DNA from 3 places in the Saccharothrix sp. AJ9571 genome. Region 2 is predicted to be linked to each of the others. Evidence: riboswitches for the same ligand, from Rfam matches in the RefSeq annotation. Region 2 holds a riboswitch; each other region holds the start of a gene.
What was found. Region 2 has a riboswitch for S-adenosylmethionine ahead of L3Q67_RS22740 (aminotransferase class V-fold PLP-dependent enzyme). Riboswitches for the same ligand answer to the same signal wherever they lie in the genome.
Positions count from the first base shown of each region.

Region 1: it holds a riboswitch for S-adenosylmethionine, as region 2 does, so the genes downstream of both, thrC (threonine synthase) here and L3Q67_RS22740 (aminotransferase class V-fold PLP-dependent enzyme) in region 2, are expected to answer to the same signal.
Region 3: it holds a riboswitch for S-adenosylmethionine, as region 2 does, so the genes downstream of both, L3Q67_RS15500 (methionine ABC transporter ATP-binding protein) here and L3Q67_RS22740 (aminotransferase class V-fold PLP-dependent enzyme) in region 2, are expected to answer to the same signal.

Region 1 is NZ_CP091382.1:48,717-54,689, forward strand. It holds gene sthA (Si-specific NAD(P)(+) transhydrogenase) at 1-469, shown strand, start outside; gene holA (DNA polymerase III subunit delta) at 838-1,812, opposite strand; SAM riboswitch class I at 1,931-2,066, shown strand; gene thrC (threonine synthase) at 2,078-3,337, shown strand; gene L3Q67_RS00285 (ComEA family DNA-binding protein) at 3,757-4,491, shown strand; gene L3Q67_RS00290 (ComEC/Rec2 family competence protein) at 4,488-5,973, shown strand, end outside.
Region 2 is NZ_CP091382.1:4,930,194-4,936,166, reverse strand. It holds gene L3Q67_RS22750 (hypothetical protein) at 1-9, opposite strand, end outside; gene L3Q67_RS22745 (pyridoxal phosphate-dependent decarboxylase family protein) at 25-1,449, opposite strand; gene L3Q67_RS22740 (aminotransferase class V-fold PLP-dependent enzyme) at 1,489-2,865, opposite strand; SAM riboswitch class IV at 2,903-3,017, opposite strand; gene L3Q67_RS22735 (M23 family metallopeptidase) at 3,082-3,750, opposite strand; gene L3Q67_RS22730 (potassium/proton antiporter) at 3,879-5,357, opposite strand; gene L3Q67_RS22725 (penicillin-binding protein) at 5,573-5,973, opposite strand, start outside.
Region 3 is NZ_CP091382.1:3,423,839-3,429,811, reverse strand. It holds gene L3Q67_RS15510 (ABC-F family ATP-binding cassette domain-containing protein) at 1-1,598, opposite strand, end outside; gene L3Q67_RS15505 (4-(cytidine 5'-diphospho)-2-C-methyl-D-erythritol kinase) at 1,598-2,563, opposite strand; gene L3Q67_RS15500 (methionine ABC transporter ATP-binding protein) at 2,644-3,654, opposite strand; SAM riboswitch class I at 3,860-3,948, opposite strand; gene rsmA (ribosomal RNA small subunit methyltransferase A) at 4,018-4,878, opposite strand; gene L3Q67_RS15490 (resuscitation-promoting factor) at 5,951-5,973, opposite strand, start outside.

The DNA of each region.
Region 1 (5,973 bases), 4.9 Mb from region 2:
CTTCCCGGCGCTGGCCTCGACCTCGATGGACCAGGGCAGGCTGGCCGCCTACCACGCCTTCGGCGAACCGGCGAACGAGCTGGCCGCCCTGCAGCCGATCGGCATCTACACCATCCCGGAGATCTCGTACTGCGGCGCGACCGAGGCCGAACTGACCTCTTCGTCCATCCCCTACGAAACCGGGACCGCACGGTACCGCGAACTCGCCCGAGGCCAGATCGCCGGCGACTCGTACGGGATGCTCAAGCTGCTGGTGTCCACAGAGGACCGCAAGCTCCTCGGCGTGCACGTCTTCGGCACCGGGGCCACCGACCTGGTGCACATCGGCCAAGCCGTCATGGGCTGCGGCGGCACCGTCGACTACCTGGTGGACACCGTCTTCAACTACCCCACCCTGTCGGAGGCCTACAAGGTCGCCGCCCTGGACGCCACCAACAAAATCCGCGCCCTAGCCCGCTTCACCCCCTAACCCCACACCCACGCACCCGAGTCCCACACTCACGCACCCGAACCCCACGTTCAGGCAGCCGAACCCCACATCCACGACCGCGAGTTCCACACTCAGGCAGCCGAATCCCACGCTCGGGCAGCTGAACCCCACACCAGCGACCACATACCTCACACTCGGTCAGCCGAAGCCCGCGCCCGCCAGCCCGAGTCCGCCTTCAGGCAGCCGAACTCCACATTCGCGACCGCGAGTTCCACATTCAGGCAGCCGAGTTCCACACTCCCGCAGCCGAAGTCCACACTCGAGCCACCGAGTCCCCACTCAAAAGCGAGCCCACGCCCCAGTCCCGCCCTCAGGAACCAGCGTGACCGCCCCAACGGCACCCGCCCTCAGCGACCATCCTTAGCCGCCGCGATCTGCAGCACCGCCCGCTCCAGCGCGTAGTCCGGATCCGCCGCCGCGCCCTTCACCTCGGCGTTCAGCTTCGCCACGATCCGCATCGCGTCGGCCAGTCCGTCCGCGCCCCAGCCCCGCACCTGCCCCTGCGCCTTCCGGATCTTCCACGGCGGCATCCCCAGCTCCCCCGCCATCGAGTTCGGGTTCCCCCGCCCCGCACCCGCCACTCGCGCGATCGTGCGCACCGCGTCCGCCAGCGCGTCCGCGACCAGCACGTGCGGCACCCCGATCTGCATCGCCCAGCGCACCGACTCCAGCGCCGCGGCCCGGTCCCCCGAGACCGCCTTCTCCGCCACCGCGAACCCGGTCACATCGGCCCGGCCGCGGTGATAACGCCGCACGGCCTGCTCGTCGACCTTGCCGCCCGAGTCGGCCACCAGCTGCGTCGCGGCCGACGACAACTCCCGCAGGTCTGACCCCACCGAGTCGAGCAGCGCCATCACGCCGGCCGCGTCGATCTTGCCGCCCGCCTGCCGGACCTCGTTGCGCACGAACGCTTCCCGCTCGGCGGGCTTGGTGACCTTCGGGCATTCGACCACCTGCGCCCCGGCCTTGCGCAGCGCCGCGGGCAGCGCCTTGCCCGCCTTCGTCCGGCCACCGCCGGTGTGCACGATCACCAGCACGACGCCGTCGGCGGGATCCTTGACGTAGGACAGGATCGCGTCACCGATCTCCTGTGACGCGTCCTGCGCGCCGTCGATCGCGATCACGCGGCCCTCGCTGAACAGCGACGGACTGACCAATTCGGCGAGCATCGGAGCTGTGAGTTCGGACACCTTCAGCCGGGTCAGATCCGCTGTCGGGTCGGCACTGCGGGCGGACTCGAGGGCGGCTCGAATCGCCCGTTCGATGAGCAGTTCTTCCTCACCGAGCACGAGGTGCAGAGCGGCTGCGTCGGTCACGGGCACGATCCTGCCACGCCCGGCGGCCACTAGCCCGGCACGGTGAGGTGGTCGCGAGGTCGTGGCGGGATGCCGTACGGTGTTGACGAGGCACCGCGCCGAGCGCGGGCCGACAACTGAATACCGCTCATCCAGAGGGGCAGAGGGATACGGCCCGATGAAGCCCCGGCAACCGGCGTCAGCCTGTCATCTCGATTCCGCGAGGTAGCTGACGATCACGGTGCCAATTCCGGCCCACACACCCGTGGGGCAGATGAGGAAGGACCTCGCGATGACTGCCACCCTCCGCACGACCAAGCGCACCCTGGACCTCGGCCCGGCCGTCGAACTGGTGTCGAAGGAAGAGGGCCACCGCCAGCCGCTGGCGCCCGAGTTCGTCTCCGCCGAGGACTTTTCCCCGCTCGAGGTCGCCTACGACTTCGGCCGCGTGCGCCGCGAGGACATCGAAAAGGGCCCGCGCAACATCTGGCGCTACAAGAGCCTGCTTCCGGTGCCGTCGAACGTCGAGGAGATCCCGAACACCGAGCCCGGCTGTACCCGGCTGGTGCGTGCCGACCGGCTCGCGAAAGCCTTGGGGCTCAAGCGAGTCTGGGTCAAGGACGACACCGGCAACCCCACCCACTCGTTCAAGGACCGCGTGGTCGCGGTGGCCCTGGCCGCCGCCCGCGAGTTCGGCTTCGAGGTGCTCGCCTGCCCGTCCACCGGCAACCTGGCGAACGCGGTGGCCGCCGCGGCGGCTCGCGCCGGCTGGGAGTCGGTGGTGCTGGTCCCGAAGACGCTGGAGCGCGCCAAGATCCTGACCACCGCGGTCTACGACGGTGCGTTGATCGCCGTCGACGGCAACTACGACGACGTCAACCGCCTGGCCACGCAACTGGCCGCGGAGAACGAGAACTGGGCGTTCGTCAACGTCAACGTGCGGCCGTACTACTCCGAGGGCTCGAAGACGCTGGCGTTCGAGGTGGCCGAGCAGCTGGGCTGGCGACGGCCGCAGCAGATCGTCGTGCCGATCGCCTCCGGTTCGCAGTTGACCAAGGTGGACAAGGGTTTCCGCGAGCTGGGTGAGCTCGGGCTCGTCGAGCAGTCGCCGTACAAGATCTTCGGCGCGCAGGCCACCGGCTGCTCGCCGGTGTCGGCCGCGTTCCGCGCCGGGCACGACGTGGTGCAGCCGGTCAAGCCGGACACCATCGCCCGCTCGCTGGCCATCGGCAACCCGGCGGACGGCCCGTACGTGCTGGACGTGGTCAACCGCACCGGCGGCTCGATCGAGGACGTCAGCGACGAAGAGGTCGTCGAGGGCATCCGGCTGCTGGCGCGCACCGAGGGCATCTTCACCGAGACCGCCGGCGGCGTGACCGTGGCGACCGCGAAGAAGCTCGTCGAAGCCGGAAAGCTGAACCCCGACGAGGAAACCGTCCTCCTGATCACCGGCGACGGCCTCAAGACGCTCGACGCGATCGAGGGCAAGGTCGGCCCGCGCGCCACCGTCCCCGCCAACGCCGACGCCGTCCGCGCCGCCCTGGCGAAGTAAGCCGTACCGGCCACGAATGTGGCTTTCGGGGCGGATTCGTCCCCGAAAGCCACATTCGTGTCCGCTCCATGACGAGCCCACTCCGGCCGCGGCAGCCCACTCCCAACTCGGCAGCCATGCCCCCTCGGGGGGCCCTACGGCGCGGCCGAGCATCCCCAAGCCAAATCTGGCGTCAAACCGGCATCCGGGCTATCTGCACGCCCATCCGAGCCCATCACCCACCCTTTTCAATCGACCACAGTCGCACTCATTTCGTCCTCGGCGGAACCCTTCCCGTCTTCAAATCAGGGAACCCCATCTCCGCTCCGAAAGCCACATTCGTGTCCCACGACACCTGACTTGTCCACACCCACCCACTTGTCCACAGCCCCTCCCCCATCCCCTGTCCTCCCCCTCCCATTCCTCCTAACGTCGCTTGTGTGTTCGAGCGACTTCACCCCCTCACCCGCCCCGGAGCCCCATCCTCCGAGGAGCACAAACCCGACCTCACCGAATTGGCGGCCCGGGTCGAGCGCGATCGCACGCGCAGGCTGGTCACCCGCTGGCTGCCCAAAGTCCGCGGTAGCCCAGTAAAACGACGCGCCACGATCGCGTTCGCCGTCGCCGGTGTGCTCACGGTCGTCATCACCACGGTCCTGCTGCTCGGCGGCGGACCCGAGCCGGAGCGCGCCCCGCCGCTGCCGGTCGCTCGCGCCGCGCCGGTGTCCAGCGCACCGCCGAGCGCAACCAGTGAGCTGGTGGTGAGCGTGATCGGCAAGGTCGTCAAGCCTGGCCTGGTCACGCTGCCCGCCGGTGCCCGTGTCGCGGACGCGGTTCGTGCCGCCGGCGGCATCCTGCCCGATACCGATCTCGCCACCGTGAACTTGGCCCGCCGCCTCACCGATGGCGAGCAACTCGATGTGGGCGCTCCCCCACAGGCCCCAGGTCCGGCGCCGACTTCCCCCGGCGCCGGGCCGACGGTCAAGGTGGACCTCAACACCGCGAGCCTGACCCAGCTCGACGATCTGCCGGGCGTCGGTGAAGTGACCGCGAAGCGCATCCTCGACTGGCGCAACCAGCACGGACGCTTCACCGCGGTCGAGCAACTCCGTGAAATAGAAGGGATCGGCGAAACCCGGTTCACGCGCTTGCGTGACCAGGTGACCGTGCAATGACCGTCGCCGCCGACCTGGCGGTGAACCCGGCGCCGACCGCGCACGACCTGCGATTGGTGCCGGCGGCGCTCACCGTCTGGCTCGGCACGCTCGGCGGCCTGCTGATCGGCTGGTGGGTGGCGGTCGCGGTCGGCACTGGAGTCGCGGCCGCGGCTGCCGTCGCCTTTGTGGTGATCCGTCGCCGAGCTGTCGGCGGTGAGCGAACACGCGCGCTTTTGTTGGCATTACTCGGTTTCGGCGCGGTGCTCGCAGTCGTGGTGACGCCGCGGCTGCACAACGCGCAAGAGGATCCGATTCGCCCGTCGGCGGATCGGGGGGTGCATGCGGTGCTCCGGGTGACGGTCACCGAACGACCAAGGCCGATCCGCTCGGCCGGATACGCAGGAAGGGCAGGTGGTACGAGTGCGGTGGTGATCCCGGCGGACGTCGCCGAGGCGACGGTCGAGGGCCGGATGGTGCGCTCGAACGGCCGGGTGGTCTTGATCGCCGCGTTGGACGGCTGGTCCAGTCTGTTGCCAGGGCAGCAGGTGACCGCCTCGGGTTCCCTGGACCCGGGGCGACCGGCCGAGCTGACGGTGGCGGCCCTCCAGGTACGAGGGTCACCGCAGGCAACCACCGAGGCACCGTGGTGGCAGCAAGCGGCGGCGTCGATGCGAGCCGGGCTGCGCAAAGCGTCTGGTGTGCTCGACGAGGAGCCCGCCGGGTTGCTGCCAGGGCTGGCCGTCGGCGACACCGCCGGCATGTCCAGACGGGTCGAAGACGAGTTCCGCGACGCGGGCCTGTCCCACCTGACCGCCGTCAGTGGCACCAACGTGACCATCGTCTGTGGCGCGGTGCTGTTGCTGCTCCGCCTGCTGCGGCTCGGGCCGGTGGTGTCGGCGACGGGCGCGGGCCTGGCCCTCGCCGGGTACATGATCATCACCGGACCGGAGCCGAGTGTGCTGCGAGCCGGGGTGATGGGTGCCGTCGGGCTGCTGGCGTTGGCCTTGGGGCGGCGTGGCACCGCGCTTCCGGCGCTGGCGGCGGCCGTCGCTGGTCTGGTGCTGTACGACCCGGCGATGGCGGCGAGCTTCGGTTTCGCGTTGTCCGTGGTGGCCACCGCGGGACTGGTGCTGCTGGCACCGCGCTGGGCCACGGCGCTCGCCCGGCGGGGCATGCCGTCCGGGCTCGCGGAGTGGCTGGCGGTGCCGGTGGCGGCCTTCGCGGTGACCGCGCCGATCGTCGCGGGCATGGCGGGTGAGCTGAGCCTGGTGGCGGTGGTCGCGAACCTGCTGGCGGCGCCGGTGGTCGCTCCGGCGACCATTTTCGGGGTGCTGGCGACGGTGCTCGCCCCGGTGTGGCACGGCGGGGCGGAGTTCCTGGTGCGGCTGGCCGGGCCGGAGGCGAGCTGGCTGATCTTGGTCGCCCGGGAGGCGTCGGCGGTACCCGGGGCCGTGCTGGGCTGGCCGTCGGGCTGGTGGGGCGGTCTGCTGGCCGCGCTGG
Region 2 (5,973 bases):
TTCGCGCATGCGGTCGCCTCCCAGTCAGTCCAGCCGGGCGCCGATCTCCCGCACCACCGAAACGAGCAGCTCGATGTCGGTCTCGCCGGTCCGCCAGTTGACGATCGCCGGCCGCAGCGCGGTCCGCCCCCGGTACACGGTCGTGCCAGCGTAGACCCGGCCGTCTTCGAGCAGTTCCGCCCCCAGACGGCGGTTCAGCTCGTCCAGCCGGTCGTCGTCGAGCCCGTCGCGGCGGTAGCGGAAACACACCACGTTCAACCCCGGCGGCGCGAGCGGTTCCAGGTCCGGTGCCTCGTCGACCAGCTTGCCGAGCAGCAGCGCGAGGTCGTGGTGGCGCTCGATCATGGCGCGGTGGCCCTCACGGCCGTACGCCCGCAGCGTCGCCCAGATCGGCAGCGACCTGGCGCGGCGGGACGACTCCGGCCCGAGGGAGTTGTAGTTGATCCTGGCTTCGTCGCCGACCGGCAGGTAGGCCGCGTCGGGCATGGCGAACGCCTGCGCCATGCGCCGGGGTTCGCGGACGAAGGCGAACCCGCTCTCGTACGGGACGTTGAGCCACTTGTGCCCGTCGGCGGCGACCGAATCCGCCCGCTCCACCCCGCGGACGAGGTGCGCGGTGCGGGGTGAAAGCGCCGCGAACAAGCCGAACGCGCCGTCGACGTGCAGCCACGCGCCGTACTTCTCGGCCAGGTCCGCGAAGTCGGCGACGGGATCGAAGTCGCCCGCGTTCACCTCACCCGCGTTCGCGATGAGCACCGCGGGACCGCCGACCGCGGCGAGGTCGGCCTCCATCGCGGCCAGGTCGACCCGGCCGGCGTCGTCCCGGCTGAACACGCGCACGGTGTCGCGCCCGCACCCGAGGATCTGCAACGCCTTGCGGCTGCTGGGGTGCACGTAACCGCTGGAGAACACCGGCAGGCGTGGCAGGCCGGTCAGCCCGTCGGCGCTGACGTCCACGCCGTGCTGCTCCGCCCACCAGTGGCGGGCGGCGGCGAGGCCGGTCAGGTTGGCCAGCGTCGCGCTCGGCGTCAGCACACCGCCGTAGGAGGCGGGCAGGCCGAACAAGTCCTTCAGCCACCCCAGCACGACGGTTTCCACCCGCGCCGCGAACGGCGAACTCGGCCAGAGCCCGGCCACCTGGTCGAGCAGGCTGGTCACCCAGTCCCCGGCCTGCGCGGCGGGGGTCGAGCCGCCGACGACGAAGTGGAAGAATCGCGGCCCCGAGGAATGGGTCGCCGCCCCGGTGCCGACGCGCAACAACTCGCGGACGCTCGCCAGTGTGCCGTCGCCCTGCTCCGGCAACGGTCCGTCCAGCGCGTCCAGCAGCGGCGCCGCCGCCGGATCCTGCACCAGCCGATCACTCAGCGAGGCCAGGTACGGCCCGGCGGCGTCGGCCACCAGCCGCAGCGCTTCGGCGGCCGACTCACGTTCCTCCAGCGGATCGCTCATCTCCGCAGAAGATCACGCCCGCCGCCACCCCGTCCAGCCTCAGTCGAGGAAGTCCGGCAGCGGACGCGGGTCCGGCGTCGGCGCCCAGCGGCCGTCGAGCTTGGCGTAGTCCCAGCGCGCTCCCCTGGCGACGATCTGACGCAGGGCCAGCAGCAGCCGGTCGACGTGCTCCTCGGTGCTGCCGAGGCCGAGGCTGACCCGTACCGCCTGCTGTCCCTCGCCACCGGCTTCGCGGATCAGGCGGCGGGTGGCGATGTGCGCGCAGAACGCGCCGTCGCGCACGCCGATCCCGTACTCGGCCGAGAGGACCGCGGCCAGCCAGCCGGGCTCGAAGCCGTCGATCACAAAGCTGAGGGTGCCGACCCGGTCGACGTCGGCGTCGAAGAGACGCAGTTCCGCGAACCCCGGCACCGACGCGAGCCCGCGCTGCAACCGCCGGAGCAACGCGTCCTCGTGCTGACGGACGGCGTCCCAGTTTTCCGCGAGCGTCTCGCAGGCGACGCCGAGCGCGTAGACGCCGACCGTGTTCGGCGAACCGGCTTCGTGGCGTTCCGGCCCGGAGTTCCACACCACGCCGAACTCGTTCCCCTGCCGCTGCACCACTTTGGTGGCGCCACCGCCGGCGAGGTACGGCTGCCCGGCGCGCAGCCAGTCGGCGCGGCCGATCAACGCGCCAGCCCCGAACGGCGCGTACAGCTTGTGCCCGGACAGCGCCACGTAGTCCACATCCAGCTCGCGCAAGGAAATCGGCCGGTGCGGCGCCAGCTGTGCCGCGTCCAGCGCGATCCGCGCGCCGTGCTTCCGCGCCACCGCAGCGATTTCCGCGACCGGCAGCAGTTCCCCGGTCACGTTGGACGCGCCGGTGAGCACCACCAGCCGCGGCCCCTGGGCGCACGCGGCCAGTGCACTGTCCACAGCGGACACCGCGGCGAGCCGGGTGCGCGGCGGTTCGATCCGGTGCACGCGAGGGCCGCGCCACGGCAGCAGGGCCGCGTGGTGCTCGGTGTCGAACAGCACCACGGAAGTCTCACGCGGCAGGCACTTCGCCAGCAGGTTGAACGAATCGGTGGTGTTGCGGGTGAAGACCACCGCGTCCGACGAACGGGCACCGACGAAGCGCCGCAGCACCCCACGGGTGCGCTCGTAGATCTTGGTGGACACCTGAGACGCGAACCCGGCTCCGCGGTGCACGCTGGCGTACCAGGGCAGGAACTCGTCCACGGCGGTGCGGACCCGCTGCAGGCAGGGCGCGCTCGCGGCGTGGTCGAGGTTCGCGTACCCGATGCTCGTCCCGGTCACCAGCGGCACGGACAGTTCCGCACCGGCGACGGACGGGACCAAGGCGGTGCGTTCGAAAGCAGAACAGCGCGCAGCTCCGTTGAGGGTGGCGGCGGGCGACGGGTGGGCGATCGTCATGGGAGGCCTCCTCGAGGTCGGGACCTCCGACCGAGGAGATCCGCGCTTGCCCGCCACACCTCGTGACGAGCCAGGTCCTCACCCGGGGCACCCCACCGCGGTTGGAGGGTTGCCGGCCAGCGAGCCGGGGCTTGACGCTGGCACTCATGACCTACGGAAAAAGGTAACCCACTGGGCGGCGCCCGCGCCAGGGCCGCCCAGTGGGTGAGAGGGCGATCACTCCGCTTCGTACCGGAACCGGCCGGGGAGTTCGACCACCTGGCCGTCGGCGACGTGCGTGGCGACCCCGCTGTACTCCCCTTCGCCCTCGTCGAAGCGCCAGCCGCCGAAAACCTTGCCGTCCACGGGTTCCCCGTGCGCGTCGGCGAACTCGCCGTGGACCTGCTCGTAGCTCAAGCCGTCCCACTCGCCGGACTCGAGCGCGTCACGAGCGTTCGTCGGCAGCGTCCACAGGGTGAAGTGCACGTGGGCCCCGGTGCTGGTGCCGCCGCAGGGCAGCGCGTTGCCGCTCTTGCCGAGCGGGGTGCCCACCTCGACGGCCTGCCCGTCCCGGACCGCGATCTCTTCGAGGTGGTAGTAGCCGGTGCGCCAGCCACCCTCGTGGTCGACGGTCACCCAGTCGCCTTCGTCGCAGTGCTGCAACCGCACGGTCCCCGCGAGGGGCGCCCGCACCACCTCGTCGTGCGGGCTGAGGTCGATCGCGTTCTTGACCTCGGCGGCCTTGTTGTCGGCGTGGACACCCGCCGAGGTGACCTCCTGCCCGGAGGCGAACGGCAGGGTGAAGGCCGGGAAGGGACCGGCGGCCGAGGCGGGTGGGGCCAGCAGGGAACCAGCGGTCAGCACCGCGGCGGCGGCCAGGCCGCGCAGGTTGCGGAAGTCAGCCACGCTTCGTACTCCTTGCACTGGCTATCAGCCTTTCGGGCTAATAGAGGCGGGTGAAATGTAGGCCATTTGGCCGCATTCGGAGTACACGAAGCGCAAAAGAGTATGCCGACTGTGACGCAAGTCACATTCTACGTGCCGGATTCGCCCCGCCAGCGGGCCAGCCTGCCCGCCCGGTCGATGGCACGCAGCCGGCGCTCGGCCGTGGTGCGCGCCTCTTCGGTGGTGACCACGAGCAGCTGGTCCAGCTCCTGCAACCGGCTGGTGGCCTGCGGGGTGAACGACTTGCCGTCGCGGACCACCAGGCTCACCGACGCCCCCGAGGGCAGCCGCAGCTCGGAGACGTAGACGCCGTGCATCCGCGACCCGCGCTGGATGCGCACCTGGAGCAGTTCGGCGCCGAGCTCGTCCAGCGGCGCGGCGTCGACCTGGATCTCCTTGGCCTCGGTCGAGTCGGACAACCCGAGCCACCGGCCGAGCGGGGTCAGCGTCGCGCCCTGCAGCAGGGTCAGCACGATGACCAGCACGAACACCGCGTCCACCAGCTTCTGCGCGCCCGGCACGCCCTGGGCGAGCGGGATCATCGCCAGCACGATCGGCACCGCCCCGCGCAATCCGGCCCAGGACAGGAACACCTGTTCTCGCCACGGCAGCCGGAACGGCAGCGCGGAGAGCAGCACCGACGCCGGGCGTGCCAGCAGCAGCACCACGGCACCGGCCACCAGGCCGGGGACCAGGCTCTCCAGCAGCCTGCCCGGCGAGGCGAACAGGCCGAGCAGCACGAACAACCCGATCTGGGCCAGCCAGCCGAGCCCTTCGGCGAAGGACAGCGTGTCGGACCGGTGCGGCAGGCGGGAGTTGCCGAGCACCACCCCGGCGACGTAGGTGGCGAGCAGGCCGGAGGCGTGCGCGAGCTGCCCGCTCGAATAGGCGACCACGCAGACCGCGACGGTGGCCACCGGGTACAGGCCGGTGGCCGGCAGCGCCGCCTTGCGCAGGGCCAGCGCGCCCAGCCAGCCCAGCGCCAGCCCGATCACCAGGCCCGCGCCCAGTTCGTAGAGCACCAGCAGGGGCAGCGTCCAGTCCACAGTGGTTCCGCCGGCCAGCACCACCACGGCGATGTAGGCGGGCGCGTCGTTGATGCCCGACTCCACCTCCAGCGTGCCGACCAGCCGCTTGCCGATGCCCGCCGAGCGCAGCACGGAGAACACCGCGGCGGCGTCGGTCGAGGCGAGCACGGCACCCCAGAGCAGCGCCATCCGCCAGTCCAGGCCGAGCAGCCAGTGCAGTGCCGCGCCGGTGATCGCGACGCTCACCGCAACGCCCACAGTGGACAGTGCGATTCCCGGCCACAACGCGGGTTTGACCGTCTGCCAGCGCGTGGTCAGCCCGCCCTCGGTGAGGATCATCACCAGTGCGGCGAGGCCGAGCGACTGGGTGAGCGTGGCGTCGTCGAACTCCAGGCCGAGCCCGGCTTCGCCGATCAGGACGCCGATTCCCAGGTAGAGCAGCAGCGATGGCAGCCCGAGCCGGATGGAAACCCGCACCGCGAGCACGGAAACGAGCAGGACCGCCGCACCGGCACCGAGAACGAGCGGGAGCTGGTCCATCCGCCGCCTCCCCTCGTCACCTGATCGCGGTCAACAATAGTGAACGCGCGTTCGCCCGGTGACATCGGTGCGGCGCAACAGAAAATGACCGAGCCCGGATTCGTCCGAATGGTTGACACCCGGCAGGTTCCCGGCGCTTTCGGTGAATATCGGCTTCGCGCAGCCAAATCAGCGGGAACCGTTGTCCGCCAACGCTTCCACAAGCGACCGCCACGTCAGGCGCCGCCGAGGAACCGCCCGCTCACCTTCAGCGCCGGTCCCGACGACCCGGCGTTCTCCACCAGCACCGCGAAGGCGAGGTCACCGCGGTACCCGGTGAACCAGCCGTGCGCGCCGCGGCCGTCGCCGAACTGGGCGGTGCCGGTCTTGCCGCGCAACTCGCCGTACCGGGCGAGCTCGCGCGCGGTGCCCTCGGTGACCACCTCGCGCATCATCACCCGCAGCGGCCCGAGCACGCTCGCGTCCGGCGCTTCGTAGCCGGTGATCAGCCCGGTCTCGCCGGTCCGCCACAGCGACGGCGTGAGCGCTTCGCCACTGGCCACCGTCGCCGTCATCAGCGCCACACCGAACGGGCTGGCCAGCACCTCACCCTGCCCGATCCCCGCCTCGACGCGCT
Region 3 (5,973 bases), 1.5 Mb from region 2:
TCGAGCCGGGACAGCTCCTTGCCGAGCGCGCGGACTTCGGCGGAGGACAGTTTCGGCTGGTCGTCGGCGGATCCCGGCGCCCGCTTGGTGGACTGCCGCTCCGGCACCGAGCTGAGGCGCCGCTTCAGGTACTCCTCGATGCCGCCGGGCAGGTGCGTGATGCGCCCGTCGCCGAACAGCCCGTACACCGCGTCGCAGACCCGTTCCACCAGGTACCGGTCGTGCGAGACGACCACCATGGTGCCCGGCCACGAGTCGAGCAGGTCTTCCAGCTGCTGCAGGGTGTCGATGTCCAGGTCGTTCGTCGGCTCGTCGAGCAGCAGCACGTTCGGCTCGGCCATCAGCAGGCGCACCAGCTGCAACCGGCGCCGCTCGCCGCCGGAGAGGTCTTCGACCGGCGTCCACTGCCGCGCCGGCGGGAAGCCCAGCTTCTCGGCCAGTTGCGACGCGGACAGCTCGTGCTTGCCCAGCACCACGCGCCCGGCGATCTCTTCGACCGCCTCCAGCACGCGCAGGTGCCCCGGCAGGTCTTCCAGCTCCTGGGTCAGGTGCGCCAGGCGGACCGTCTTGCCTTCGATCCGGCGCCCGTCCGCCAGCGGGACCTCGCCGCCCAGCGCCTTGAGCAGCGTGGTCTTGCCGGAGCCGTTCACCCCGACCAGGCCGATCCGGTCACCCGGGCCGATGCGCCAGGTCACGTTGTCCAGCAAGGCTTTCTCGCCCGCGGTCAGGGTCACGTCCTCCAGCTCGACGACCGTCTTGCCCAGTCGCCGCCTGGCGAAGCTCATCAGCTCGACGGAATCCCGCGGCGGTGGCACGTCGGAGATCAGCGCCTCGGCGGCTTCGATCCGGTAGCGCGGCTTGGACGTGCGTGCCTTCGCACCGCGTTGCAGCCACGCGAGTTCCTTGCGCGCCAGGTTCTGCCGCTTCTCCTCCATCGTCGCGGCCAGCCGCGCGCGTTCGGCCCGCGCGAAAACCCAGTCCGCGTAACCACCTTCGTACTGCTCGACCCGTCCGCCGACGACCTCCCAGGTCTGCCCGCACACGGTGTCGAGGAACCAGCGGTCGTGGGTGACCACCACCAGCGCGACCCGGCGCGCCAGCAGGTGGTCGGCCAGCCAGTGCACGCCTTCGATGTCGAGGTGGTTGGTCGGCTCGTCGAGCACCACCAGGTCCAGCTCGCCGACCAGCGCGGCGGCCAGCGCCACCCGGCGCCGTTCACCGCCGGACAGCGTGGCCGTCGGGTTGTCCAGGCCCAGCCCGATGATCCCCAGACCCTCCACAATGGACCGGACACGGGCGTCGGCGGCCCATTCGTGCTCGGCGCCATAGGCGGCCAGCGCGGCTTCGCGCACGGTTTCGCCGATCAGCTCGGTGCGCTGGGTGACCACGGCCATGCGCAGCCCGCGCACCTGGCTGACCCGGCCGCTGTCCGGCCCGGCGATGCCGGTGAGCACTTCGAGCAGGGTGGTCTTGCCGCCGCCGTTGAGGCCGACGACGCCGATGCGCTCGCCCTCACCGACCCCGAGCGAGACGTTGTCCAGCAACGGGCGGACGCCGTAGGACTTGGAGACCGATTCGAGGTTGACCAGGTTGACCATTACGCGTGCACCTGCGGGGGAACGGGACGGTGGTCGTTTTCGCCGCCGACCATCCGGGCGCCGGGCACCGGCCCGTGCGCGACCCGGACCGTGCGGCACACCCCGGCGCCGGACAGCTCGGCCGCCACTTCGAGCGCGGTTTCGGCGTCTTCGCAGAGGAAGGCGCAGGTCGGGCCTGAGCCGGAGACCGTGCCGGCCAGCGCACCGGCGTTCACCCCGGCGCGCAGCGTGCGGCGCAGCCCCGGGCGCAGTGAGACGGCGGCGGCCTGGAGGTCGTTGCCCAGCAGGAGAGCCAGCTGCCGCGGATCGCCGGACGCGAGCGCCTCGACCACCGGCGCGTGCGAACCGATCCGCGGTGGATCGCCCTCCTCGCGCAGCCGGTCGAGTTCGGCGAAGACCCTCGGGGTGGACAGGCCCTTCTGGTCGAAGGCGAGCACCCAGTGGAAGGTGTGCCGCGAAAGCACCGGCACCAGGCGCTCGCCGCGGCCGGTGCCGAGCGCGGTGCCGCCGTAGAGCGCGAACGGCACGTCGCTGCCCAGTTTCGCGGCGATGTCGGCGAGTTCGTCGCGGGTGATCTCCAGCTTCCACAGCGAGGCCAGGCCGACCAGGGTGGCGGCCGCGTCGGCACTGCCCCCGGCCATGCCGCCGGCCACCGGGATGCCCTTGCGCAGCACCACCCGGACCTTGGACTCGCTCTCGGCGCGGCCGACGTGCGCGGCCAGCGCCTGCACCGCGCGCCACGCCAGGTTGTTGGCCCCGGTGGGCACGGACTTCTCGCCCTCGCCGTACACCTCGACACCGGGATCGTCGGTGACCGCCACGGTCACCTCGTCGGCCAGCGACAACGCCTGGAACACGGTCACCAACTCGTGGTAACCGTCTTCGCGCAGGTCACCGACCGCCAGGTGCAGGTTGATCTTCGACGGCACCCGGACGGTGACTGGAGGCGGAACGACAGCGAGCACGGCCCAAGCCTACGTGGCGGCAAAAAAGCCGTGAGTGCACCGGCCCGTTCCGGCCCCGGGCACTCACGACTCCGGCCGGCTCAGGCGGCGACGCCCTGCGGACCGCTGACCGGGTGGGTGACGTGGGCGCCGCGCTCGGCGATCCACGCCAGCGCGCCGTCGGCCTGCTCCCCGCGCAGGCCGATGCGGAAGCGGCCGACCGGGGTGTCACCGATCCGGGTCAGGCCGCCGCCGATGGTGGCGATGTCGATGCCGAACCGGGTCGCCGCCTCGGGCAGCAGCGCGCCGACCGAAGCGAAGCCGATCAGCACCACGTCGACCGAGCGGTCGTAGCGGGCGGACTGCGCGCGGGTGGTCTCGATGGCGGGCAGCAGCGCCTGCGCGGTGCGGCTCGACGGGTCGACCAGCAGGGAGAGGACGTTGCCGTTCTCCACCACCTTGCCGTCCTCGAGCACCGCGACGTCGTCGCAGATGCGGCGGACGACACCGGCGTCCGGCGTGGTGACGAGCACGGTCAAGCCCAGCTCGGCACGGGCCCGGTCGAGCGCGGTGAGCACGCCGGCGGCGTCCTCGACCCCGAGCCCGGCGGTCGGGTCGTCGGCGAGCAGCACGGAGGGCGAGGTGGCCAGTGCCTTCGCCACGGCCACCCGGCGGCGCTGCCCCGGGTTCAGCTCGGCGGGGTGCTGGCCGCCGCGCTGGGTCAGGCCGACGAGGTCGAGCAGGGTGCCGACGCGGGTGCGGCGGCGCGGGCCGTCGACCCCGAGCTGCTCCAGCGGCGAGGCCACGTTCCCGGCGACGGTGCGTTCGGGCTGCAGCGCGGCCCGGCCGTCGACGATGCCGACCTGGCGGCGGATCTCCCGCAGGCGGCGGCCGTCGAGCGTGCCGGTGTTGAGACCGTCGAGGCGGACGACCCCGCGGTCGGGGCGCTCCTGCAGCGCGACGCAGCGGGTCAGGGTGGACTTGCCGGAGCCGGCCGGGCCGACCACGCCGTAGAGCGAGCCGGCGTTGATGTCGAAGTTGACGTCCCGCAGGGCCAGGACGGGCGCGGAGTCGCCGGGGAAGGACTTGGTCAGATTTTCGAGCGTGATCACGTGAATGCTCCAACAGCTGGGCGCGAACGAGCGCCGAGGCACTAAGGAAGCACCGCCGGAATTGTCGACGACGGTGTGAGCGGAGACCGGAAAGCGGCGAAGTGGTTACTAGGTCAGACGTTGGAGCGTCGACACGCACTTACCGTGCGGCGACCTTCATCCACTACTCGGCGCCGGGTCAGCATTCGCGACCGATACACAGGATCCTCCATCGGTCCTGGCGTTAGCACCTGCCCTTGCGGGTGGTTGCTGCGACTTCAGCGAGCCAGGCCTCTCAGTCGCTCCGGATGGACGCACAAGGAGTACACCCGATCCGGCTCACGGAAAGCAAGTCCGTGGTCGGAGATCACACGAACAGCGGCGTCAACCCTCGTTTTCCGCGGCGGCGGCGATCCTGGCGAAGTCGTCGACGGTGAGCTGCTCACCTCGGGTGCGCGGGTCGACACCGGCCGCGGTCAGCAACTCCCCCGCGCGCTCGGCGGAGCCGGCCCACCCGGCCAGCGCCGCGCGCAGGGTCTTGCGCCGCTGCGAGAAGGCGGCGTCCACCACGGCGAAGACGGTCTTCCGCTCGGCGGGACGAGTGGTCTGGACCCGTTCGAAGCCGACCAGCGCGGAGTCGACGTTGGGCACCGGCCAGAACACCGCGCGCGGCACCGCGGCGACCTTCCTGGCGCGGCCGTACCAGGCGAGCTTGACGCTGGGCACGCCGTAGATCCGGCTGCCAGGGCCGGCGGCCATGCGGTCGGCCACCTCGGTCTGGACCATCACCAGGCCGCGGCGCAGGCTCGGGAGTCCGGCGAGCAGCTGCAGCACGACGGGCACGGCGACGTTGTAGGGCAGGTTCGCGACGAGCGTGGTGGGCTCGCCCACGTGGTTCTCGTCGATCTTGAGCGCGTCGGCTTCGACGACGTTCAGGTTCGCGGCGTGCTCGGGCTTCGCGTGCGCGGCGACGGTGTCCGGCAGCCGCTTGGCGAGCACCGGATCGATCTCGACGGCGACCACGCGCGCGCCGGTGGCGAGCAGGCCCAGCGTCAGCGACCCGAGACCGGGGCCGACTTCGAGCACGAGGTCGTCCTCGGTGACCGCCCCCAGCTCGACGATCCGGCGGACGGTGTTGGGGTCGTGCACGAAGTTCTGGCCGAGCTTCTTGGTCGGCCGCACGTCCAGCTCGGCCGCCAGGCCGCGGATCTCGGCGGGGCCGAGTAGCCCGGCAGGTTTGGTCACGGGTCGTGAGTCTAGGCGTCCGTGGTTGGTTGGGCGGGTGGGGCTTGGGCGGGATGGGGTCGGGGGCGGGGTCACCCCGGCGCTTGATTGTGACTACGGCGGGGGTTCTGTTGTCAAGGCGGGAAAGCGTGCCTTGACAACAGAATCCCCGCCGTGTTTGGGCTTTGGATCGGGGTGAGGGGGTGGACTGGGCGCTCCCTGGAGGTTGGGCGCCCGGGTTCGGCTTGGGGAGGGGGCTGGGCGCTCCCTGGAGGTTGGGCGCCCGGGTTCGGCTTGGGGAGGGGGCTGGGCGCTCCCTGGAGGTTGGGCGCCCGGGTTCGGCTTGGGGAGGGGGCTGGGCGCTCCCTGGAGGTTGGGCGCCCGGGTTCGGCTTGGGGAGGGGGCTGGGCGCTCCCTGGAGGTTGGGCGCCCGGGTTCGGCTTGGGGAGGGGGCTGGGCGCTCCCTGGAGGTTGGGCGCCCGGGTTCGGCTTGGGGAGGGGGCTGGGCGCTCCCTGGAGGTTGGGCGCCCGGGTTCGGCTTGGGGAGGGGGCTGGGCGCTCCCTGGAGGTTGGGCGCCCGGGTTCGGCTTGGGGAGGGGGCTGGGCGCTCCCTGGAGGTTGGGCGCCCGGGTTCGGCTTGGGAGCGGATGCCCCTGGGCTTGTAGCGCGGGCCCGGCTGGGTGGTCGCGATGCGCGGCGCCTGAGTGTGGGATTCGGCTGCCTGAGTGTGGGATTCGGGTGCCTGAGTGTGAGGTTCGGGTGCCTGAACGTGGGGTTCGGCTGCGGGCGTTGGGTGCCGGGGGCTCGGCTTGGGGAGGGGGCTGCTTCGGGGGGGGTGGCTGCCTGGGTTCGGCTGGGTGGGGTGCGTCGCGGGCGTTGGGTCCCGGAGGCTCAGCTGGGTAGCGGGATGCGCCCGGGGGTGCGGGCTTGGGCGGGGGCGGCTGGGCGCGCGGTGTCACGAATGTGGCTTTGGGGGCGGAATCGGCCCCCAAAGCCACATTCGTGACAGTGGAGCCGAGGGGGCGCATATGAAAGTGGCTTCCCTTGTTGGAGGGAAGCCACGGTCAACGGAGCGGAGTGGAGCGGGGGTGCGTCAGAGACCCAGCTTCTTCGAGC